One region of the Streptomyces sp. NPDC044921 genome, then DNA from elsewhere that is predicted to be linked to it. Evidence: riboswitches for the same ligand, from Rfam matches in the RefSeq annotation. Region 1 holds a riboswitch; each other region holds the start of a gene.
What was found. A riboswitch is a leader RNA that binds a small molecule or an ion and turns the genes downstream of it on or off. The one in region 1 is predicted to bind cobalamin.
Positions count from the first base shown of each region.

Region 2: it holds a riboswitch for cobalamin, as region 1 does, so the genes downstream of both, AC07DA_RS34080 (energy-coupling factor ABC transporter permease) here and AC07DA_RS05130 (ribonucleoside-diphosphate reductase subunit alpha) in region 1, are expected to answer to the same signal.
Region 3: it holds a riboswitch for cobalamin, as region 1 does, so the genes downstream of both, AC07DA_RS08495 ((2Fe-2S) ferredoxin domain-containing protein) here and AC07DA_RS05130 (ribonucleoside-diphosphate reductase subunit alpha) in region 1, are expected to answer to the same signal.
Region 4: it holds a riboswitch for cobalamin, as region 1 does, so the genes downstream of both, AC07DA_RS23365 (ABC transporter substrate-binding protein) here and AC07DA_RS05130 (ribonucleoside-diphosphate reductase subunit alpha) in region 1, are expected to answer to the same signal.

Region 1 is NZ_JBWKIF010000003.1:3,268-6,864, forward strand. It holds gene AC07DA_RS05130 (ribonucleoside-diphosphate reductase subunit alpha) at 1-1,407, opposite strand, end outside; cobalamin riboswitch at 1,530-1,657, opposite strand; gene mctP (monocarboxylate uptake permease MctP) at 1,845-3,473, opposite strand; gene AC07DA_RS05140 (DUF3311 domain-containing protein) at 3,470-3,597, opposite strand, start outside.
Region 2 is NZ_JBWKIF010000032.1:54,538-58,134, forward strand. It holds gene AC07DA_RS34070 (MDR family MFS transporter) at 1-446, shown strand, start outside; gene AC07DA_RS34075 (serine/threonine-protein kinase) at 666-2,081, shown strand; cobalamin riboswitch at 2,160-2,344, shown strand; gene AC07DA_RS34080 (energy-coupling factor ABC transporter permease) at 2,375-3,076, shown strand; gene AC07DA_RS34085 (energy-coupling factor ABC transporter substrate-binding protein) at 3,073-3,462, shown strand; gene cbiQ (cobalt ECF transporter T component CbiQ) at 3,469-3,597, shown strand, end outside.
Region 3 is NZ_JBWKIF010000004.1:279,069-282,665, reverse strand. It holds gene AC07DA_RS08500 (IucA/IucC family protein) at 1-1,363, shown strand, start outside; cobalamin riboswitch at 1,392-1,513, shown strand; gene AC07DA_RS08495 ((2Fe-2S) ferredoxin domain-containing protein) at 1,577-1,975, shown strand; gene AC07DA_RS08490 (iron ABC transporter permease) at 1,983-3,597, opposite strand, start outside.
Region 4 is NZ_JBWKIF010000015.1:74,472-78,068, reverse strand. It holds gene AC07DA_RS23370 (FecCD family ABC transporter permease) at 54-1,106, opposite strand; gene AC07DA_RS23365 (ABC transporter substrate-binding protein) at 1,103-2,122, opposite strand; cobalamin riboswitch at 2,207-2,367, opposite strand; gene AC07DA_RS23360 (CoA-binding protein) at 2,465-2,875, shown strand; gene AC07DA_RS23355 (4-hydroxybenzoate 3-monooxygenase) at 2,972-3,597, shown strand, end outside.

The DNA.
Region 1 (3,597 bases):
GATGTCCCCGTCGCCGACGAAGGCGCCGAGGTTGACGGACCCCAGGTTGCAGACCGCCGTCTCGCCGTCGCTGGTGACCTCCAGGATCTCCGTGCAGAGGTTGGAGGAGTGCACCACGTGGCCCGGCTCGGCGGTCTGGTTGGCGGTGCGGTTGGCGGCGTCCTTGAAGGTCATCCAGCCGTTGCCGGTCTGCGCGAGGGTGCGCATCATCCGGCCGTACAGCTCGCGCGCGGGCAGCGTCTTGCGCGCCAGGCCCTTCGCCTCGGCGGCCCGGTAGGCGGTGTCGAACTCCTCGCCCCACAGGTCGACCAGCTCGGGCACGTCCGCGGGGGAGAACAGCGACCACTGCGCGTCGGCGTTCACCCGCCGCATGAACTCGTCCGGGACCCAGTGCGCGAGGTTCAGGTTGTGCGTGCGCCGGGCGTCCTCACCGGTGTTGTCGCGCAGCTCCAGGAACTCCTCGATGTCCGCGTGCCAGGTCTCCAGGTAGACGGCGGCGGCGCCCTTGCGGCGGCCGCCCTGGTTCACGGCGGCGACCGAGGCGTCGAGGGTCTTCAGGAACGGGACGATGCCGTTGGAGTGCCCGTTCGTGCCGCGGATCAGCGAACCCCGGGCCCGGACGCGGGAGTAGGCGATGCCGATGCCGCCGGCGTGCTTCGACAGGCGGGCGACCTGGTGGTAGCGGTCGTAGAGGGAGTCCAGCTCGTCCTTGGGGGAGTCGAGGAGGTAGCAGGACGACATCTGGGGGTGCCGGGTGCCGGAGTTGAACAGCGTGGGGGAGGAGGGGAGGTAGTCGAGGCGGCTCATCAGCCGGTAGAGCGCCGCGACTTCGTCCACGGCCCGTGCGGTGTCGTCCTCGGCGAGGCCGCTCGCCACGCGCAGCATGAAGTGCTGGGGCGTCTCGATCACCTTGCGGGTGATCGGGTGCCGGAGCAGGTAGCGGCTGTGCAGGGTGCGCAGGCCGAAGTAGCCGAAGCGGTCGTCGGCGGCGGTGTCGATCAGCGCGTCGAGCCGGGCCGCGTGCAGCCGGACGAACGCGGCGGTGCGGTCGGCGATCAGACCCTCGCGGTGGCCCACGGCGACCGACTGCGTGAAGGAGGTGACGCCCTGGGAGGCGGCCTCGGCACGGATGCCGATGGTCAGCAGCCGGGCGGCCAGCCGGGAGTAGGCGGGGTCCTCGGAGATGAGACCGGCGGCCGCCTCCGTCGCCAGCTCGCGCAACTCCGTCTCGTCCGCCCGCGCGGACCGGCCGCGCAGGGCGGCGGCGGCGACCCGGCCCGGATCGGCGTCGGGGAGGTCGGCGGTCAGCTCGGTCAGGGTCCGCAACAGGGCGGCACCGGGAGCGTCGTGCGCTTCTTCCGCGTCTTCTCCGGCGGCTGAGACCGGATCGGCTGGCGCGATGGTCACGTGGGGCTCTCCCTCGCTCGGCACGGGGCCTCGTCGAGGGCAGGGGGCAGCACACGAGCGCACACGGCGTCGCGTCCACCGGCCCATTCCACGAGGCCCGGACGTCAGGCACACCGGCCGGATGGCCGGGCGCACTGTCGGCAGGTCCTCGGACTGACGCCCATACCGTGTGAAAGGGCATGGGTACACCGTTGCGGGACAGTTCCGGATTCGCACCGGATTCCCCTGCGGCGACAGCGAGCATGAGCATACATCTTGTGCCGGGTTCGGATGCCACCCCCAGATGTTGTGTCGCGCTGGTTTCAGAGGGTCAGCCGGCAGGTGTGCAGAGTGATCTTCGCCGGCCGCGGGACGACGGCGGGCCGCCGTGAGGTGTTCTCACGGCGGCCCGCCGGGGGTCGTCCGGTGTGTGTCGCGCGGTGCTCCGCGCCGGGAGGTCAGTGCGACGAACCGGCCGTGGCAGGCGGGAGCTCCACCTGTACCCCGGGGTCGCCCGCGTCCGCCGTGTAGTCCTCCGGCTTGGTCTCGTCGACGCCGTCGGGGGCCTTCAGCGCCCTGAGCACGAAGGTCAGGACCACCGTCACCACCACGTTCAGGACGAACGCCGTGAGGCCGATGTAGCCGATCTCGCCGATGCCGGGGATCTCCTTGGAGGAGCCGCCGAAGTGCTTCTGCGTCGGCGAGGCGACCCCGTACGCGGCGACCGTGCCGTAGACCATGCCGACCGCCCAGCCCGCGAGCAGCGCCCAGCGGTGGAACCAGCGGGTGAACAGGCCGCCGACCAGGGCCGGGAAGGTCTGCAGGATCCAGATGCCGCCGAGCAGCTGGAAGTTGATGGCGACCGTCTTGTCCATCGTCAGCACGAAGGCCAGCGCGCCCACCTTCACCAGCAGGGACACCAGCTTGGAGACCTTCGTCTCCTGCGCGGGCGTGGCGTCCGGCTTGATGAAGTCCTTGTAGATGTTGCGCGTGAACAGGTTCGCGGCCGCGATGGACATGATGGCCGCGGGCACGAGCGCGCCGATGCCGATGGCGGCGAAGGCCACACCGGCGAACCAGTCCGGGAACATCGTCTCGAACAGCTGCGGGATCGCCAGCTGCCCGTTCTGCACCTTGATCCCGGCCGCGATCGCCATGAAGCCGAGCAGCGCCAGCAGGCCCAGCATCAGCGAGTACAGCGGCAGGATCGTGGTGTTGCGGCGGATCACCTCACGGCTCTTGGAGGACAGGGTCGCCGTGATGGAGTGCGGGTACATGAACAGCGCCAGCGCCGAGCCCAACGCCAGCGTGGCGTAGGTCCACTGACCCGCCTCCGGCGGCGTCAGCGCACCGCGCGGCGCGCCCGTGGCCGGGTTGGTCTCGCTGAACGCCTCACCCGCCTTGGCGAAGATGTCGTCGAAGCCGCCGAGCTTGATCGGGATGTAGATGATCGCCACCGCGATGACGATGTAGATCAGCGTGTCCTTCACGAACGCGATCAGCGCGGGCGCCCGCAGACCCGACGAGTACGTGTAGGCAGCCAGCACGCCGAAGGCGATCAGCAGCGGCAGGTCCTTGATGAACCAGTTGGTGTTCTCGCCGCCGCCGATACCCATCACGTCCAGCACGGCCTGGATGCCGACCAGCTGGAGCGCGATGTAGGGCATCGTCGCCAGGATGCCGGTCAGCGCCACGGCCAGGGACAGCCCCTTGGAGCCGAAGCGGCCGCGCACGAAGTCGGAGGTCGTCACGTAGCCGTGCTTGTGCGAGACCGACCACAGGCGCGGCAGGAACGTGAAGATCAGCGGGTAGACCAGGATCGTGTAGGGCACCGCGAAGAAGCCGGCCGCTCCCGCCGCGTAGATCGCCGCCGGCACCGCCACGAAGGTGTACGCCGTGTACAGGTCGCCGCCGAGCAGGAACCAGGTGATCCACGTGCCGAACGAGCGGCCGCCCAGGCCCCATTCGTCCAGGCTGTGCTCGTTCTCGGCCTTGCGCCAGCGCGCGGCGAGGAAGCCCATGACCGTGACGGCCAGGAAGAAGAAGATGAAGACGGCGAGTGCGACGCCGTTGACGCCGTCCTTCACTCCGACGCACCGCCCTTCCGGCGGGCGCGCTGGTCACGCTGCCACAGCTTGAAGGCGATCATCGTCAGCGCCGTGGAGATCAGCACCCACGCCATCTGGTACCAGTAGAAGAACGGGATCCCGA
Region 2 (3,597 bases), on a different contig from region 1:
GCGACCGGCTCGACCTGCGCCGCTCCATGGCCGCCGGACTGCTGCTGATCGCGGCCGGTTTCGCGGTGGTGGCCGCCGCGCGCCCGGCCGGGTGGACGGGCACCGCCGGGCTGCTGCCGGCCGCGGGCTTCGTCGTGCTGCTCACCGTGGGGCAGATGCTCGTGGTACCCGCCGCCCGCGCCTGGGTGCCCGACCTCGCCGAAGACGGCCGGATCGGCCTGTACATGGGGGCGCTGTCCTCCGTCTCCGGCCTGATCGTGCTGGCCGGCAGCGCGGCCACCGGCTCCCTGCTCGACCTGGGGCTGCCGGCCGCCGTGCCGTGGCTGGTCCTGGCGGCCGTACCGGCCCTGGCGGTGGCGCTGCTGCCGCACCGGGACGCCGAGGGGGAACGGGAGGCCGGGGAGGAACGGGAGGCCGGGGAGAAGGGAACGGCTCCGGCGGGCTGATCCGGCCTCCGGCGGGCACGCCCGCGGACGCGCCACCCGGAGTGCGGCCCCGCGTGCGCCCCGGGTCTGCGACCTGTTTCCGGGGCCGTACCGCCCGGGCTCACCGCCGCGGCGCATAATGATCATCCGGCGCCAGTATCCTGGGTCGGCTGTGGCACCCCCCACCAATCCCCGCCCGGACGCGGGGAGTTCGGGCTGCGGCGACGAGCTTCCCACTGCATGAGACGAGGACGAGTGCTGCTAGCGGGCCGCTACCGGCTGGATGTTGAGATCGGGCGCGGTGGAATGGGAGAGGTCTGGCGGGCGTACGACGAGACGCTCGCCAGAGCGGTGGCCGTCAAGCTGCTGCTGCCCCAGGACACCGACGCCACGGCGGCCTCCCGGTTCCGCCTGGAGGCCCAGACCGCCGGGCGTCTCAACCACCCGAACCTGGTCGGCGTGCTCGACTTCGGTGAGTACGACAACCGGCTGTACCTGGTGATGGAACTCGTCGACGGCGACAGCCTCGCCGGGGTGCTGGCCGCGTCGGGCGCACTCCCGGCGGGCCGGGTGGCCGACCTCGCCGCCCAGGCCGCCGCGGGACTCGCCGCCGCGCACGCGCAGGGCATCGTCCACCGCGACATCAAGCCCGCCAACCTGCTGCTGGACGCCCACGGGACGCTGAAGATCGGGGACTTCGGCATCGCCCGCTTCCTCGACGACCCCGGGGCCGCGCTCACCGCCACCGGGCAGATCGTCGGCACCGGCCTCTACCTCGCGCCCGAGCGCGCGCTGGGCAAGCCCGCCGGCCCCGCGTCCGACATGTACTCCCTGGGGTGCGTGCTCTACCAGTTGCTCAGCGGCCGCCCGCCGTTCCAGGCCGACACCGCCGTCGCGCTCCTGCACCAGCATCTGGACGCCGCCCCGGTGCCGCCCCGCGAACTCGGCGTGGCCGGTCTCCCGCCGGCGTTCGAGAACTACCTGCTGGGGCTGCTCGCCAAGCAGCCCGAGGACCGGCCGTCGGCCCAGCAGGCCGCCGAGTGGTTCGCCGCCGGTGCCTGGCAGGGGCGGCCCGAGCCGCTGCCGGAGGCCACGCAGCCGGCGCCCTCCCCGGTGCCGTCCCCGGGGACGGCGGGCTTCGCGCCGGCCGGGGCCGGCGCCCCGGTCACCTACGCGCTGCCCACGGGGGCGCGCACCGCCCCGGGCGGGCGGGCCCGCCGCGCGGCGCCGCGGGGCGGCTCCGGCAACCGGTCGCGGCTGGGCGTCACGGCCGCCGCCGCGGCCCTCTTCCTCGCCGCGATGTACCTCGGCATGGTGTGGTTCTCACCCGACGACACCACGACGAAGAGCACCGAACCCGACGCCTCGCCGTCGGCGAGCAGCCCGGCCTCGCCCTCGGAGCCGGGGGCGTCCGCCGACCCGCCGGCCTCCACCGCGCAGACCGGCGAGACGTCGACGGTCGGCACCGTGGCCGATGTCGTCCCGTCCTCGGCGGCACCCACCACCCCGGCCCCGGCCGGACCGCCGCCCGGTCCGTCGAGCCCGGCGCCGGAGACGGGCGGGGACGGCACGGAGCAGGTGGAGCAGCCGCAGCAGCGGCCTCCGCAGGTCCCGGTGGACGACGGAGGCGACGAGGACGACGAGGGCGAGGACTGAGCGATTCTGCGCCGGTGTGCGAGCGGGCGCCCCCTCGCGCGCCCCCTGGGGCGGCTTGTCATCGCCCTTACCCCGGCCTTATTGTCACCACGCCTTGGTGAACGGGAAATCCGGTGTGATGCCGGTGCGGCCCTCGCCACTGTGAATCGGGAAGTCCGGCTCCGGCCCTCGCGGGCAGCCACTGGGTCCTCGTGACCCGGGAAGGCGGAGTTCGGGCGGTGGTACCCGTCAGCCAGGAGACCGGCCAAGGCGCGTCAACCATCCACGAGGTGCTGGAGAGGGTCTGCTGAGCCATGCACATAGCCGAGGGTTTCCTGCCTCCGGCGCACGCGGCCGCCTGGGGCGTCGCGTCGGCGCCGTTCGTCGTCCACGGAGTCCGGTCACTCACCCGTGAGGTGCGCGAGCACCCCGAGAGCACCTTGCTGCTCGGTGCCTCCGGTGCCTTCACGTTCGTCCTGTCGGCCCTGAAGCTGCCGTCCGTCACGGGCAGTTGCTCCCACCCCACGGGCACGGGCCTGGGGGCCATCCTGTTCCGGCCGCCCGTCATGGCGGTGCTGGGCACCATCACCCTGCTCTTCCAGGCGCTGCTGCTGGCGCACGGCGGGCTCACCACGCTCGGCGCGAACGTCTTCTCCATGGCGGTCGTCGGGCCCTGGGCCGGTTACGCCGTCTACCGGCTGCTGCGGCGGTACGACGTGCCGCTCATGGTGACGGTGTTCTGCGGGGCGTTCGTCGCCGACCTGTCCACCTACTGCGTCACCAGCGTGCAGCTGGCGCTCGCCTTCCCGGACCCGGGCAGCGGATTCCTGGGCGCGCTCGGCAAGTTCGGCTCCATCTTCGCCGTCACGCAGATCCCGCTCGCCGTCAGCGAGGGGCTGCTGACGGTGCTGGTGATGCGGCTGCTGGTGCAGTCCAGCAAGGGCGAGCTGACCCGGCTGGGCGTGCTGCTGGGCACGAAGGGCTCCCGGACCGGCGCGGAGGCGGTGGCTCGGTGAGCAGGAACACGAGGATCAACCTGCTGTTGCTGCTCGCCGTGGCCGCCCTCGCCGTGCTGCCGCTGGCCCTCGGCCTCGGCGACCACAAGGAGGAGCCGTTCGCGGGCGCCGACGGCGAGGCGGAGTCCGCGATCACCGAGATCGAGCCGGACTACGAGCCGTGGTTCTCGCCGCTGTACGAACCGCCGTCCGGGGAGATCGAGTCGGCCCTGTTCTCCCTCCAGGCGGCGCTCGGCGCCGGTGTCCTCGCCTACTACTTCGGCCTGCGCCGAGGGCGGCGGCAGGGCGAGCGGCGCGCGCTGGAGCGGGAGGCCGGGAGCGCGCCCGCCGACACGGCCGGCAGGTCCCCCGCCGCGGCCGGGAAGCCCGCCGACGGGCAGGACTGAGCCCGGGTGCTGCCGATCGACGCGGCGGCGCACAGCAGCCGCTGGCGCCGCCGCCACCCCGTGGACAAGGCCGTGCTCGGGCTCGGCCTCACCGTGCTCGCGATCTCGTTGCCGCCCTGGCCGGGCGCGGCCCTG
Region 3 (3,597 bases), on a different contig from region 1:
GCGCGTGCGCGGAACCCGCCGGCCCGCCGAGCCCGAGGTGGAGGTGGCGGGCACCTGGCAACGCCTCGACCACGCCGGCCTGGTCGAGCTGGTCGCCGGGGAGCTGCGCCGGCGCACGGGGCTGGCCAACCCCGACCTGCCCGCCGAGATGACCGACAGCCGGGACGCCGTGGCGGCGCTGCTCACCGCCCGCGCCGGAGCCGCCCCGCCCGAGGACCTCTACCAGCGGTCGGAGCAGTGCCTGCTCACCGGCCACACCCACCACCCGGCTCCCAAGGCCCGCGGCGGCGGCCCCGCCGCGGCCTGGCTGCCGTACGCGCCCGAGGCGCACGCCCGCTTCCCGCTGGTCCTGCTCGGGCTGCGCGAGGACACCCTCGTGGAGGAGGGCGACACCTCCGCCCTCGACACGCTCGGCACGGCCCCGCCCGGCTACCGGCTGCTCCCGGCCCACCCCTGGCAGCTCGACCTGGCCGCCCGGGAGCTGGCCCCCGCCTTCGCGGACGGCAGGCTCCTGCGGCTCGGCACCACGGCCTTCGACACCTGGCCGACGGCCGCGATCCGCACCGTCCACGCCCCCGGGCGGGACCTCTTCCTGAAGTTCAGCCTGGACGTGCGCATCACCAACGACATCCGCCGGCTGTGGCGCCACGACCTGCTCGCCCTGCGCCGGACCGACACCGCGGTGCGCGCGGCCTTCGCCGCCCACGACGGCCCGCCCGGCTGGCTCGCCGACCGCGGCTACCGCACCGCGGACTTCGCCTTCGAGGCCCTGGCCGTCCTGGTCCGCGACGGCTTCGGCGGCCGCCTCCTGCCCGGGGCGACCCCGCTGCTGGCGGCCGGGCTCGTCGAGGGCTTCGACGGCAACCCGCTCGACCGCGTCACCGACCCGGAGGCCTGGTGGCGGGCCTACCTCGCCCACGCGGTGCCCCCGGTCCTGGCGGCCTTCGCGGGGCACGGCGTCGTCGTCGAGGCGCACCTGCAGAACACGCTGGTCGCCGTGGACGCCGACGGCATGCCCGTGCAGGTGCTGTACCGGGACGCCGAGGGCGTGAAGCTGCTGCCGGACGTGGCGCGCGCGGCCGGCTGGGAGCGGCTGGTGTACTGCCTGGTCGTCAACCACCTGACCGAGATCGCCGGGGCCCTCGTCGAACGCCGTCCCGGATTCGACCCCTGGCCCGCCGCCCGCCGCGAACTCGCCCGGCACGACCTGCCGGAGATCCCCGCCCTGCTCGCCTCCCCGACGCTGCCCGCCAAGACGAACCTGCTGCTGCGCTGGACGGGCGCGGACGGCGCCGACGCCCGCTACCTGCCGCTGCCCCACCCGCTCGGGCGGCCCGCCGCCCGCCCCGGAGCCGTGGAATGATGACCGGCGACAAAGGCGACGGCGGACGAGGAAGCCGGTGTGAGTCCGGCGCGGTCCCGCCACTGTGATCGGCGAGCCGGTCCCGACAGGCCACTGCCCGCGAGCGGGTGGGAAGGCCGGGACCGGCGGCGACCCGAGAGCCAGGAGACTCACGCGGTCGCCTCCTCCACGGACCACCGGGGCGGATCTCCCCGGAGAGAGGGCAGGTGCGGCATGCCCGCGACGCCGGCCGGCGAACCCCTGGACGACACCCCGGGCGGCTCCCCGCCGTGCCGTGTCGTCGTCTGCCGGGACTGCTGCTGCGGCAGCCCCAAGGTGACCGGTGTCGACCACGCGGCCCAGACCGAGCGCCTGCGCGCGGCGGCGCCGGTGCGGATCTCCGACTGCCTGGACGTCTGCGACCAGGCCAACGTGGTCGTGGTGCAGCCGTCCGCCGCGGGCCGGGCCGCCGGCGCCCGGCCGGTCTGGCTGGGCCTGGTCAACGACCCGGCCGCCACCGAGGACGTCGTCTCCTGGGTCCGGGCCGGCGGCCCCGGAGTCGCCCCGCTGCCCGACATCCTCGACCTGTACGTCTTCAGCCCACGGGCGCGGCGCGACGGGGACCGTCCCTGACACCCGCTCAGGCCGCCCTGCGGCCGCGGACCAGCAGCCACAGGAAGTACGGGGTGCCGATCACGGCCGTCATCAGGCCGGCGCCCAGCTGGGCCGGGGCGATCACCGTGCGGCCGACGAGATCGGCCGCGCACACGAGGGCGGCGCCGAGCAGCACGGCGACCGGCACCACCCGCACGTGCCGCCGGCCCACCAGGGCCCGGGCCGCGTGCGGCGCGACCAGGCCCACGAAGCCGATGGTGCCGGCCGAGGCCACGGCGGTCGCCGCCAGCAGCACGCCCACCACCAGCAAGCCGAGCCGGGCCCGGGGCAGCCCCAGCCCGAGCAGGCGCGGGGTGTCCCCGTCCAGCGAGACGAGGTCCAGCTCGGTGCGCCGGGTGACCGCGACGGCCAGGCCCAGGGCCAGCACGAGCGCGACCGGCACGACGTCCGCCGTGGTCCGCCCGTACGTCGAACCGGACAGCCAGGTCAGCGCCTTCGTGGCGTTGAACGGGTCGGTGAGCACGATCAGCAGGCTGATCAGGGCCGTCGATCCGGCCGCCACGCCGATACCGACGAGGACCAGTCGGCTCTGCTGGTAGCCGCCCCGGGCGGCGAGCCCGAACACGAGGGCGGAGGCCAGCGCCGCCCCGGCGAACGCCGCCGAGGCCACGCCCCAGGAGCCGGCGGCGGGCACGGTGGTCACCAGCAGCACGGCACCCAGCGCGGCGCCGCCCGAGACGCCCAGCACCCCGGGCTCCGCCAGCGGGTTGCGGGTCACGGCCTGCACCAGCGTGCCGGCCAGGGCGAGCGCGGCGCCCGCGCACAGCGCCGCGAGCACCCGCGGCACCCGGGTGTCCAGGACGAAGGAGACGGTCCGGCCGGCCCGCCCCTGCGCCCAGTTGGCGACGTCCCCGAGCAGGAGCTCGCTGTCGCCCAGCAGCACACCGGCGAGGGCGGCGCCGACGACGACGGCGGCCAGGGCGGCCGCCGTGGCCAGGAACGCGGTCCGGCCGGGGACGCGCAGCCGGTCCGGTGGTTCCACCCCGGCCGTGTCCCGCAGCCGCAGGGCCGTCGCCACCAGGAACACGGCGCCGACCAGGCTGGTGACGATGCCGGTGGGCACGCCGACCGCCGTGTCCGCGGGGATCATCGCGCGCAGCAGCACGTCCGAGCCGAGCACCAGCGCCGCGCCGGCCAGTCCGGCCGCGGGCAGCGCCGCCCGCGCGCGGGTGAAGCCCCGGAAGCGTCGGGCGAGCGGCCGGACCAGGGCGGGCGCGCAGAGCCCGACGTAGCCGAGGGGCCCGGCGAGCGTGACGGCGGCCGCGGACAGCAGTGCCGCCAGCACCACCACCGTGACGCGGGTGGCGCGCACCGGGACGCCGAGACCGCGCGCCGCGTCGTCGCCGAGGGCGAGCGCGTCGACCCGCCGGGCGACCAGCAGCAGCCCCGCGAGCCCCACGAGCGCGACCGGCAGCATCTGCAGCACGCCGTCGAAGCCGTTCTGGCCGATGCTGCCCTGGTTCCACTGGTAGAGGCCCTCCGTCTGCTGCGGGAACAGCAACAGCAGCCCTTCCGTGAGGGAGTTCAGGCCCAGCGCCAGCGCGGTGCCGGCCAGGACCAGCCGTACGGTGCCCGTGCCG
Region 4 (3,597 bases), on a different contig from region 1:
GCCGGTCCGCCCGGAGCGCGGGCCCCCGCTGTCCGCCGGTGTTCCCGTCCCGCTCACCGTGCCCTCCGCGTCTTGTACAGCACGGCCACGAACGCCGGCACCCCGATCAGCGAGGTGACGACGCCCACCGGCACCTCCCGTGGATCCAGCACCGTCCGGGCGAGCGTGTCCACCCACACCAGGAAGACCGCACCGGCCAGCGCCGTGACCGGCAGCAGCCGGGCGTGCCCGGGCCCGGTCAGTGCCCGGGCCGCGTGCGGCAGGACGAGGCCCACGAAGCCGATCGCCCCGGCCGAGCTGACCAGCGCCGCCGTGAGCAGGGCCGTGACACACAGCAGTACCAGACGGGTGCGGGCCACGGACACCCCGAGCGCGGCGGCCGCGTCCTGCCCGAAGGCGAAGGCGTCGAGGGTGCGGGCGTACGCCAGGCACACCACCAGTGCGACCGCCAGCACGGCCAGGCACAGCCACACGTCCGTCCAGCCGACGCCGCCGAGCGAGCCGAGGAGCCAGAACAGCACGCCCCGGGTCGTCTCGGCGTCGGCGGAGGTCATCACCACGAAGGAGGTGAGCGCCGAGAACAGCTGCATGGCGGCGACGCCGGCCAGGACCACCCGGTCGGTGGTGCCGCCCAGGGTGTGGCTGAGCAGCAGCACCAGCGCGAAGGAGACCAGGGCCCCGAGGAAGGCGCCGGCGGAGACGGAGACCGCTCCGCCGCCCACGCCCAGCACGACCACGACGACCGCACCGGTGGAGGCGCCCGAGGAGACCCCGAGCACGAACGGATCGGCCAGCGGGTTGCGCAACAGCGACTGCATCACCGCTCCGCACACGGCGAGTCCGGCTCCGCACACGGCCGCGAGCAGGGTGCGCGGCAGCCGCAACTGCCAGACGATGCCGTCCCGGAGCGGTGTCAGGTCCGAGCTGCCCAGGCCGAGATGGGCGGCCACGACGGACCACACGTCGGTGACGCGGATGTCGGCGGGGCCGATGGTGATGGCCACGGCGAGGGAGGCGACGAGCGCGGCGGCCCCGGCGGCGCCCAGGGCGAGCCCGGCCCCGCGCCGGGGCCGGGCCCCGGCCTCCGGCAGGTCCGGGGCGGTCACTTCACCAGCCCGAACCGGCGCAGCCCCGCGGCGACCCGTTCCACTCCCTCGACCGTGCGGATGGTCGGGTTCATGGCCTGCCCGCTGAGCAGCACGTACCGCTTGTGCCGGACGGCGTCCATGTTCTTCGTGGCCGGGTTGGACTCCAGGAAGGCGATCTTCCTCGCGGCCGACTCGGCGGTCTGCGACTTGCGGGTCAGGTCGCCGATGACGAGGACGTCGGGGTCGCGTTCGGCGACCGTCTCCCAGTTGACCTGCGGCCACTCCTCGTGCGTGTCGTCGAAGACGTTCTTCGCGCCGAGGGAGCGGGTGATGATGCCGGGCGCCCCGCAACAGCCCGCCATGTAGGGCGACTCGGAGTTGGCGAACCAGTACAGGAGGGTGACGTCGGAGGCGTCGACGCCGGCGGTGGCCTTCTTCATGCGCTGGCGGAGGGAGGCCACGAGCGCGTCGCCGCGTTCCCTCACCCCGAAGACGGCCGCGAGGTCGCGCACCTCGCCGTAGACGGTGTCCATGCCGAGGGCCTTGTCGCGTGCGCCGTCGCCGCCGCCCGAGTTGTCCTTCCCGGCGCAGTCGGACGGCGAGACGTAGGTGGGGACGCCGAGCTTCCCGAACTGTTCGCGGGTGGCGACGCCGCCCGGTCCGAGGGTGGAGACGAAGGAGGCGGCCACGAAGTCCGGGTCCGCGTCCAGGACCCGCTCGAAGGAGGGGTTGTCGTCGGCGATGCGCGGCACCGTCGCGTTGGCCTTCTCCAGTCCCTTCATCACGGGGTCGGTCCAGGTCGCCGTGCCGGCGAGGCGGTCGGCGAGGCCGAGGGAGAGCAGGATCTCGGTGGTGCCCTGGTTGAGGGAGACGGCGTGCCGCGGCGGCGCGGCGACGCGCACCTCGTGGCCGCAGTTGCCGAGGCGGACGGCGGCGGCCTTCGCGGCGGCGGGCTCGGCGTCGCCGCAGCCGGTCAGGAGCAGGGAGCCGGCCGCGAGCAGCAGGACGGCGCGGGCGGGTGGGGCGAGGGGCACGGGAACCAGTCCTCAGTCGTCGAGGGCCCGATCGCGGAGCCCGGTCGTACGGTGCTCCCCCGCCGCGTACCGGCCGCGGGGGCCGCCAGCAGGTCTTCGGACTCGGGTTCACCCGGAACGGAGCGCCTTCCCGGACGTCCGTGCCGGAGTCCAGTGGCCGAGGCCCCGCCCGTCCCCCTCACCGCTGCGCGTCAGTTCCGGATTCCCACCGGATTCCCTGACCCACGTACATGGGTTCGACTGGCCTCGGCAAGCTATCACGGCGGCTCCCCGGGAATCACCGCGCGTCCCGCGCCGTTGCCGGGACAGCACTTCGACCACGACGTCCCGAGGAGGCCGCCGGTGTACGGCGACGAGGCAACGGTCCGCAGGATCCTCAGCGAGCTAGGCGACACCTGGGCCGTGGTGGGCCTGTCGTCGAACCGGCAGCGCGCGGCGTACGGCGTCGCCGCGGTGCTGCAGCGCTTCGGCAAGCGCGTGGTGCCGGTGCACCCGAAGGCGGAGACGGTGCACGGCGAGCAGGGGTACGCGAGCCTGGCGGACATCCCCTTCGACGTGGACGTCGTCGACGTCTTCGTCAACAGCGAGCTCGCCGGGGCCGTCGCGGACGAGGCGGTGGCGAAGGGCGCCAAGGGCGTCTGGTTCCAGCTGGGCGTCGTCGACGAGGCGGCGTACGCGCGGACCCGCGCGGCGGGCCTGGAGATGGTGATGGACCGCTGCCCGGCGATCGAGATCCCGCGGCTCGGGCGGTGACCGCCACGGCGCCCCGCCGCGGGGCGCGGAAACGGTGCGCCCGTCCGGCCGCCGTGCGGGTGCCCGTGCGCCGGCACCGCCTCCATAATGAGCGGCATGACCCGTCTCCCGCCGCCCGCGAACTCCGGTGCCCCGCAACGCTTCCCGGTCGTCGTCGTGGGCGCCGGCCCCGCCGGTCTGACCGTCGGCAACATCCTGCGGGCCGCCTCGGTGGACTGCCTGGTGCTGGAGACCGAGACCCGGGAGTTCATCGAACGGCGGCCGCGGGCGGGCGTCATCGAGGAGTGGGCCGTACGCGGCCTGGAGAAGCGCGGCCTCGCCCGTAACCTGCTGGACCGGGCGGAGCTGCACAGCGCGTGCGAGTTCCGCTTCGGCGGGGAGCGCTACCGGTTCTCCTACGGCGAGCTGACGGGCAGCCACCACTTCGTCTACCCGCAGCCGCTGCTGGTGACGGACCTGGTCCGCGAGTACGCCGACGTGCGCGGCGGGCGGATCCGCTTCGGCGTCCGGGACGTGCGGCTCCACGACCTCGGCTCCGACCGGCCCTCGGTGTCGTACGTCTGTCCCGAGACGGGCGAACGGCAGGTCGTGGAGACCGGGTTCGTCGCCGGGTGTGACGGCGCGCGCGGGGTGTCCCGGGCGTCGCTGCCGCCGGAGCGGGTGCGGATCGCCCGGCACGACTACGGCATCGGCTGGCTGGCGCTGCTCGCCGAGGCTCCGCC